DNA from 2 places in the Streptomyces sp. NPDC093801 genome. Region 1 is predicted to be linked to the other one. Evidence: riboswitches for the same ligand, from Rfam matches in the RefSeq annotation. Region 1 holds a riboswitch; the other holds the start of a gene.

Region 1 (4,180 bases):
CCGCCGCGTCCTGTCCGCCACGTCGAAAGGCCCCCCGCCGAGAACCCTCACTCCCGCCGTCACTCACGCACGCCCCGCTCTGGTGTCCCGGAACGATCTCGGCGTCCAGTCGACGACTCCTACGCCGCCGCGTAGGACAGCCGGAACAGCTCCACCGCTCGCTCGACGTCCTCCTCGGAGCGCAGCCGGACCTCTAGGTCGCCGGTGCCGTGGTGCCCCACTCCGGTCACGTCCCTGGTGAAGCCCGGCACGAGGTCGACGGCCGCAGGAGTGGCCTTGAGGTACACGAGGAGCTTGTCCTGTCGTGGCGTCACGCAGGCGAAGTTCCGGAGCCTCTGGTAGGCGTCGTACTGCTGGCGCCTGACCTTCTTGACGTCGTCCCCCAGCCCCAGCAGCAGCGCGTCCACCGCCGACGCCAGGTAGGCGACTGCCTGAGGGGCCCGCTGGGCGGGCAGGGTGCCGGCAGCACCGACACGACGGATACGCGTGGGCGCTTTGGTCCGGCCAAGCACCGAAGCGGCAACCGTCTCGAGCGCGATGTGGTGTTCGCCGTATAGGCGATAGCGGACCAGATCGATCGAGCGGCTGTGCTCGCGCACCGCATGAAGGTCGTAGCGGGTGAAGTCGCCGGCGATGCAGATCAACCGGGGCGTGCTCCACAACACCTGCGAAGCTGCGGTCGTCCCGAGGCGCTCGCGCACCAGCGCCTGGAACTCAGTCCGGTGGTCCACCAGCCACGCCATATAGAAAAGGCCCTGGTTGATGACCCCTGGGTCGGTCGCACGCTTGTACTCGACGATCACCGGAGCACCGTTCTCGTCGAGCCCCAGCGAGTCGATGCGTCCACCGTGCGCGGGTCCGGTGCTGTACTCGGAGGCAAGGAATCGCACTCCGAGCATCGCCTCCATCGCCCCCTCGACCAGGCTCTGCACATCAGCCTCAGCTTCGGCCAAGCTCGGCGTGACCTCGGCCACTCCGCCCTTCGTGTAGAACAGCTTCAGACTCAACACCCCCATGTCGCCTTTGCCGACGGGTAACACCCGCAGGTCGAGGGATATTTCCGCCAGCTTTAGGCGCACTAACCACCTTGGGAGCGATATCAGTTCCCGAGGCTGCCTGGTGGTCTGGTCCCTGCGCGATCACGACGCCGCTGAGGAGGAGTGATGCCAGTCAGGCGGATCGCGGTTGCCGCTGTGTTGATCGGCGCACCCTTGGTCACGCTGGTCCACCTGCGGCTCGGGCTGAAAGCCGAAGCGGCAGGCGCCGAGGTGGCGGCCATGTCCGGCCAGGATGGAAGGCTTGAGTCATGACCCTTCACGCATGGCTGGACGTCCGGCGTTTCTGGCAGCCAGGGCATGCGCCCGCGCTGCTGATGATTCCGCTCGGGCTGATCGCCACCGTGTGCGTAGTGGATGTTCTGGCTCCGCCGCACATCCATCTCGGTCCACTACTGGTGGCAGCGCCCGCGATCACGGTGGCGTTCGGCGGCCACCTCACGACCTGGTCGACGGCAACCACATCAGCGCACCACCTCCCGATCCCGGTGGTCTCACAACACCGATCCCCAGCCACCACACCCGACAGGTATCTCATTCCAGTGTCCGAATCGTGGACACTACTCGTCGCTGAGCGATCGGGCACCCTACTCTGGCCGGGCAGCTGGTTCGCCCCGTCCGCCAGGCGGGATGCGTCGTAAGAGGGAACCCGGTGGGAATCCGGGACTGCCCCGCAGCGGTGAGCGGGAACGACCGCCGTCATACGCACTGGGACCGGACAACGGTCCTGGGAAGCGACGGCCAGTAGGTGCCCGCCGGGAGACCGGCAGGCGTGCCCGCGAGTCCGAAGACCTGCCCGTTGCCCGCACGCGGACGTATGCCGCATGCGGACATCCCGGTGACCTCGTGGGCGGGTCGGCGTACACAGCGAGCGGCACGTGCGGTGTTCCCTCCCGCGGCGTGGTCCGCGCGTTCTGTCGTCCCTTCGCGTCCGCGTCCCGTCGTCCGGGATGTTCTGGACACATCTCGCGAAGGAGAGTTCCGTGACAGCGAAGCCCGCAGCCGCGGCAGCACGAGCCACCGTGTACGGCTACCCCCGCCAAGGACAGAACCGCGAACTGAAGAAGGCGATCGAGGGCTACTGGAAGGGCCGCGTCACAGCCGACGCCCTCCGGCAGACCGCCTCCGACCTGCGCCGTTCGAACTGGCAGCAGCTGACCGACGCCGGTATCCACGAGGTGCCGACCGGTGACTTCTCGTACTACGACCACGTACTCGACACCAGTGTGATGGTCGGCGCTGTCCCCGAGCGGCACCGGACGGCGGTCGCCGCCGACGCGCTCGACGGCTACTTCGCGATGGCCCGCGGCACCCAGGACGTGGCGCCGCTGGAGATGACCAAGTGGTTCGACACGAACTACCACTACCTGGTCCCCGAGCTCGGCCCGGACACTGTCTTCACCGCCGATTCCACCAAGCAGGTCGCCGAGCTGAAGGAGGCCGTCGCGCTCGGCCACACCGCGCGCCCGGTCCTCGTCGGCCCCATCACGTACCTGCTGCTGGCCAAGCCCGCCCCGGGCGTGGCCGCCGACTTCCAGCCGATCACGCTGCTCGACCGGCTCCTGCCCGTCTACGCCCGGGTCCTGGCCGAGCTGCGCGCCGCGGGCGCCGAGTGGGTGCAGCTGGACGAGCCCGCCCTGGTCCAGGACCGCACCCCGGCTGACCTGAACGCCGCCGCCCGTGCCTACCGCGAGCTCGGTGCGCTGACGGAGCGGCCCAAGGTGCTCGTGGCCTCCTACTTCGGCCGACTCGGCGAGGCTCTCCAGGTCCTCGCCGCCGCCCCGGTAGAGGGTCTCGCCGTCGATTTCACCGACTCCGCCGCCGCGAACCTGGACGCCCTCGCCTCCGTCGGCGGGCTGCCGGGCAAGCGCCTGGTCGCGGGCGTCGTCAACGGCCGGAACATCTGGATCAACGACTACCAGAAGTCCCTGACCACTCTCGGCACCCTCCTCGGCCTCGCCGACCAGGTCGACGTCGCCGCCTCCTGCTCCCTGCTGCACGTACCGCTCGACGCGAGTGCCGAGCGGGACATCGATCCGCAGATCCGGCGCTGGCTCGCCTTCGCCCGCCAGAAGACCACCGAGATCACCACCCTCGCCCGCGGTCTCGCCCAGGGCACCGACGTGATCGCTGCGGAGCTGGCTGCGAACCGTGCCGACCTCGCCTCGCGCGCCCATTCCGCCATCACCCACGACCCGGCTGTCCGCGCCCGCACCGCGGCCGTCACCGATGCGGACGGACGGCGCTCCCAGCCCTACGCGCAGCGGACTGTCGCACAACGCGCCCACTTGGGCCTGCCGTTGCTGCCGACCACCACCATCGGCTCGTTCCCGCAGACCGACGAACTGCGCGTGGCCCGCGCCGACCTGCGGGCCGGCCGGACCGACGCGGCCGGGTACGAGGAGCGGATCGAGAACGAGATCCGCGAGGTGATCTCGTTCCAGGAGAAGACCGGCATCGACGTCCTGGTGCACGGCGAGCCCGAGCGCAACGACATGGTGCAGTACTTCGCCGAGCAGTTGACGGGCTACGTGGCGACCCAGCACGGCTGGGTGCAGTCGTACGGCACCCGCTACGTCCGGCCGCCGGTCCTGGCCGGGGACATCTCCCGCCCGGAGCCGATGACCGTGCGCTGGACCACGTACGCCCAATCGCAGACCTCCAAGCCGGTCAAGGGCATGCTGACCGGCCCTGTCACCATGCTCGCCTGGTCCTTCGTACGCGACGACCAGCCGCTCGGCGACACCGCCCGCCAAGTGGCGCTCGCACTGCGCGACGAGGTCGGCGATCTGGAAGCGGCCGGGACTTCGGTGATCCAGGTCGACGAGCCGGCACTGCGCGAGACGCTGCCGCTGCGGGCCGCCGACCACGCCGAGTACCTCGCCTGGGCGACCGAGTCCTTCCGGCTCACCACCAGCGGCGTCCGGCCGGACACCCAGATCCACACCCACATGTGCTACGCGGAGTTCGGCGACATCGTCCAGGCCATCGACGACCTCGACGCCGACGTCATCAGCCTGGAGGCCGCCCGCTCCCACATGCAGGTCGCGGACGAGCTGGCCGAGCACGGTTACCCCCGTGAGGCCGGACCCGGCGTCTGGGACATCCACTCCCCGCGCGTCCCG
Region 2 (4,180 bases), on a different contig from region 1:
ATCCTCGTCCTGGACGAACCCACCTCCGCCCTTGACCCGACCGCCGCCGAGGAGGTCCTGGCCGCCGTCACCCGCCTCGTCCACGACCTCGGCGTCACCGTCCTCCTCGCCGAACACCGCCTGGAGCGCGTCGTCCAGTACGCCGACCGCGTCATCCACCTGCCCGGCGACGGCCGCGTCGTCTCGGGCCCGCCCGCGGAGGTCTTCCGTACGACGTCCATCGCGCCGCCGATCGTGGAACTGGGCCGTGCCGCGGGCTGGGACCCGCTGCCCCTGTCGATCCGCGACGCCCGCCGCGCCGCCGCGCCCGTACGTACCCGGCTGGCCGGCACGGTCCCCGGTCCGGCCCGCCCCCTGACCGCGTCGGACCGGAGCACTCTCCTGACCGCCCGCCGCGTGACCGTGACCTACCACGGCGTACCGGCCGTCCGTGAGGTGGACCTGACCCTGCACGGCGGTGAGGTGACCGCGCTCATGGGCCGCAACGGCTCCGGCAAGTCCTCCCTTCTGTGGGCCCTCCAGGGGTCGGGCCCCCGCACCGCGGGCTCGGTGGGCATACCATCCGGCCCGGGGAAGCCGGCCGATCCTCGCAAGCTTCCTGCTGCCGAGGCCCGCAAGCTCGTGGGTCTGGTTCCGCAAACCCCCACGGACCTGCTGTACCTGGAGACGGTGAAGCAGGAACTCGAGCAGGCCGACGCCGAGTCGGGAGTGACTGCGAACGGAACCCCGGCCCGCGCGTTCCTGGATCGCCTGGCGCCCGGCATACCCGACACCACCCATCCGCGCGACCTCTCCGAGGGACAAAAGCTCGCCCTGGTCCTCGCCGTCCAACTGGCCGCGGCACCGGAGGTCCTGCTCCTCGACGAGCCGACCCGCGGACTGGACTACCGGGCCAAGGAGCAGTTGATCCGGATCGTCGATGACCTGGCCGCCGAAGGCCGGGCCGTCGTCATCTCCACCCACGACGTCGAATTCGTCGCCCGAGCCGCCGACCGCGTCGTGGTCATGGCCGACGGGGACATCGTGGCCGACGGTCCGACCACCGAAGTTATCGTCGCCTCACCGGTCTTCGCCCCGCAGACCGCGAAGATCCTCGCACCGCACCCGTACCTCACCGTCGCCCAGGCGGTCGACGCCCTCAGTGACGACGACGGAACGGACACGGCCCCATGACCGCGCTCAGCCCCGCCATCCGCATCGGCCCGCGTGCCGCCCTGGTCATCGCCCTGGCCGCCTTCCTCGGCATCGTGGCCTTCTTCTGGCCGTTCCTCGTCGCCCCCGGAAAGTTCGGCTCGAACTACGCCCCGCCGCTGATCTTCGGCGTGCTGCTGGTGATCGTCCTCTCCGTCGTCATCTCGGAGATCGCCGAGGGCGGCATCAACTCCAAGGCCCTCGCCATGCTCGGCGTGCTGTCCGCCGTCAATGCGGCCATCCGCCCCCTGGGCGCGGGCACCGCGGGCATCGAGACTGTCTTCTTCATCCTCGTCCTCGCCGGCCGCGTCTTCGGGCCCGGCTTCGGCTTCACGCTGGGCTGCACCTCGCTCTTCGCCTCCGCGCTGATCACCGGCGGGGTCGGGCCCTGGATGCCGTACCAGATGTTCGGCTGCGCCTTCGTCAGCATGCTCGCGGGCCTCCTGCCCAGGGCCACCGGCCGCCGCGAGGTGCTCATGCTCGCCGCCTACGGCTCGGTCTCCGGGTACCTCTTCGGGTTCCTCCTCAACCTCTCCTTCTGGCCCTTCTCCCTCGACCCCAACAGCTCCATCGCGTACCTGCCCGGTCTGCCCTTCACCGAGCAGTTCCAGCGCTACCTCGCCTTCGACCTCGCGACCTCCCTCGGCTGGGACACCGGCCGGGCCGTCACCAACCTCATCTGCATCTGCCTGGCCGGCCCGGCCGTCCTGACCGTCTTCCGCCGAGCCGCCCGCAAGGCCCGCTTCCAGGCCCCGGTCCGCTTCAGCCGCTCGCCCGAGCGCACGGACGCGGCCGGGGCCTGACAACGGACCTGCCTACACCTCCAACAGGCCGGGGACCGGGCGGGGACGGCCCTCGGCATCGATGGCGACGAAGGTCAGCAGGGCGGTGGCCACGTCGGTGGCGGGGGTGGTGGTGGCGTTCCAGCGTTCGGCGGTGACGCGTACGGCCACCGTCATGGAGGTCCGGCCGGCGCGTTCGAGGAGGGCGTGGACGGTGAGGAGGTCCCCGGCGCGGGCGGGGGCGAGGAACGTCATGCGGTCCACGGAGACCGTCACGGCTGGCCCGTCGGCATGGCGGCCCGCCGACGCTGCGGCCGCGTCGTCGATGAGCTTCATGACGACGCCGCCGTGGATGGTGCCGTAGAGGTTCGTGTCGTGCTCGCTCATGATGTGGGCGAGGGTCACACGGGAGTCGGCCGGCGCCTTGTGGGCGCGGGAGCCTGCGGTGGTGTCCGTGGTCACGGAACTCTCCTTCGCGAGTCGTGGCTCGACCCGACGGCGTGCCGCGGGCGCGAAGGAGCGACGGGACTGGTGGTGCCCGCTGCCGCCGGCCCGCCCACGAGGCCCTCGGGTCTCCGTACGCGCTCGTCGCGCACGGGCAGCGGGCAGGTCTTCGGACTCACGGACACGCCTGCCGGTCTCCCGGCGGGCACCTACTGACCGTCGCTTCCCGGGACCGTTCTGTTCTCCGGTCCCAGTGCGTATGACGGCGGTCGTTCCCGCTCACCGCTGCGGGGCAGTCCCGGATTCCCACCGGGTTCCCTCTTACGACGCATCCCGCCTGGCGGACGGGGCGAACCAGCTGCGCCCTCACCCTAGGTCACAGCTCCGAGCATTTCGGCGGCTGAACCGGATGGCGTATGTCTCATGTCCTGGCCAGAAGACTCACCCGACAGCTTTCGCCTGGTCGGAGCCCATGCCCGGATGCCGTCGGCCACCGGGTGGGTCGTGGTGATCTGGACGTTCGTGAACCCGGCGGCCTCCAGCCCGGCGCGGTACTCGGCGAAGTGGGAAGTTCGTGCGCCTGGCCTATGGCACGCCGCCCCCAGTGAGGTGTCCGTCAGCCGATCAGTTCAGTCGAGGTACTTCTTGCCGGGGAAGTACGGGCAGGCGTCGCCTCAGCCCATGGCGCTCACGTAGTCGGATGCCTGGACGGCCTCGGTGGTCAGTACCTTCGGTCTCTGGGCGGAGATGTCGATGCCGAGCTCGGCCATGGCGGCCACGGCGGACGGGTTGATCGCGTCGCCGGGCACGGAATCTGCGGACCGGACCTCGACGCGATCCCCGGCGAGGTGGCACAGGAAGCCGGCGGCCCTCTGGGGGCGTGGCCGGCGTTCTCTACGCCACCCTTGCCCGCCACTTGGGCGTCACCGCCCGCACCGTCACCCTGATCGCCCTCGGCACCCTTTCCACCGCAGCCTCGCCACCGTCGCCAGCCCGTACGCCCTACTCGTTGCCGTGTCGGTCCTCGCGGGAGTGATCCGCGGCAACCTCACCCTCCTCCAGGCCACTGCCGTCACCGACCGGTGGGGCACCACCCATTACGGCCGGCTCTCCGGACTCCTCGGAGCCCCAGCCCACGCCGCAGCCGCCTTCGTCCCCTTCGCCGGTGCCGTCCTGGCCAGACCACTCGGCGGCTACCCTGCGCTGTTCTCTTTACTTGCAGCGCTGTCGATCACTGCCGCAGTGACAGCCCTCGGAGTCTGCGCACAAAGACCGCGAAGCCCTCGTCCATGATCGAGCGTGAGTCAGGGTGGGTGCTGGCCGGAATTTGGTCCCAGACTGGTCCGGGAGCACACCTGATGTGGCGTCAGGAAAGTCAGCATCTGGTCAGCATCAGTCCCTGAGTATTCCTGAGGAGCTGTCTGACGTGACGCCTGGTCGGCGGCGTCAGAACAGCCCTGTTAACGCAGAAGCGCAGGCTGCGAGGCTTCTCGACAGCGAGGACGATGTTCCTTTTTATCTTCGTCTCAACATGCCTCCGTGTAGAGTGCGTAGTGCCCTTGACCTGCAGAAAGCTGGCAGGGAGCCGTCTTCTAGGAGTCCAAAATGCTGCGCACCATGATCAAGTCCAACATCTGACATTTGGTCATCTGTGCAGGTCAGGGCCATGATGACCGGGCCCAGGTCAGCAAACACTCAGCATGAGACCGGACCCCGTTCCGGCGATGCTGACCTCCGGGCGAGACAGCGGGGGGCCGGGCCGG

What was found. A riboswitch is a leader RNA that binds a small molecule or an ion and turns the genes downstream of it on or off. The one in region 1 is predicted to bind cobalamin.
Region 2: another riboswitch for cobalamin. It lies ahead of AB0469_RS01560 (acyl-CoA thioesterase); the one in region 1 lies ahead of metE (5-methyltetrahydropteroyltriglutamate--homocysteine S-methyltransferase).

What each region holds. Positions count from the first base shown of each region.
Region 1 is NZ_JBFBDP010000004.1:153,704-157,883, forward strand. It holds gene AB0469_RS05950 (DUF5655 domain-containing protein) at 120-1,016, opposite strand; partial or broken gene AB0469_RS05955 (serine/threonine-protein phosphatase) at 1,307-1,489, shown strand; cobalamin riboswitch at 1,644-1,870, shown strand; gene metE (5-methyltetrahydropteroyltriglutamate--homocysteine S-methyltransferase) at 2,039-4,180, shown strand, end outside.
Region 2 is NZ_JBFBDP010000001.1:329,839-334,018, reverse strand. It holds gene AB0469_RS01570 (ATP-binding cassette domain-containing protein) at 1-1,173, shown strand, start outside; gene AB0469_RS01565 (ECF transporter S component) at 1,170-1,994, shown strand; partial or broken gene AB0469_RS01560 (acyl-CoA thioesterase) at 2,019-2,360, opposite strand; cobalamin riboswitch at 2,560-2,791, opposite strand; partial or broken gene AB0469_RS01555 (hypothetical protein) at 2,789-2,980, opposite strand; partial or broken gene AB0469_RS01550 (phosphotyrosine protein phosphatase) at 3,095-3,274, opposite strand; partial or broken gene AB0469_RS01545 (MFS transporter) at 3,310-3,710, shown strand.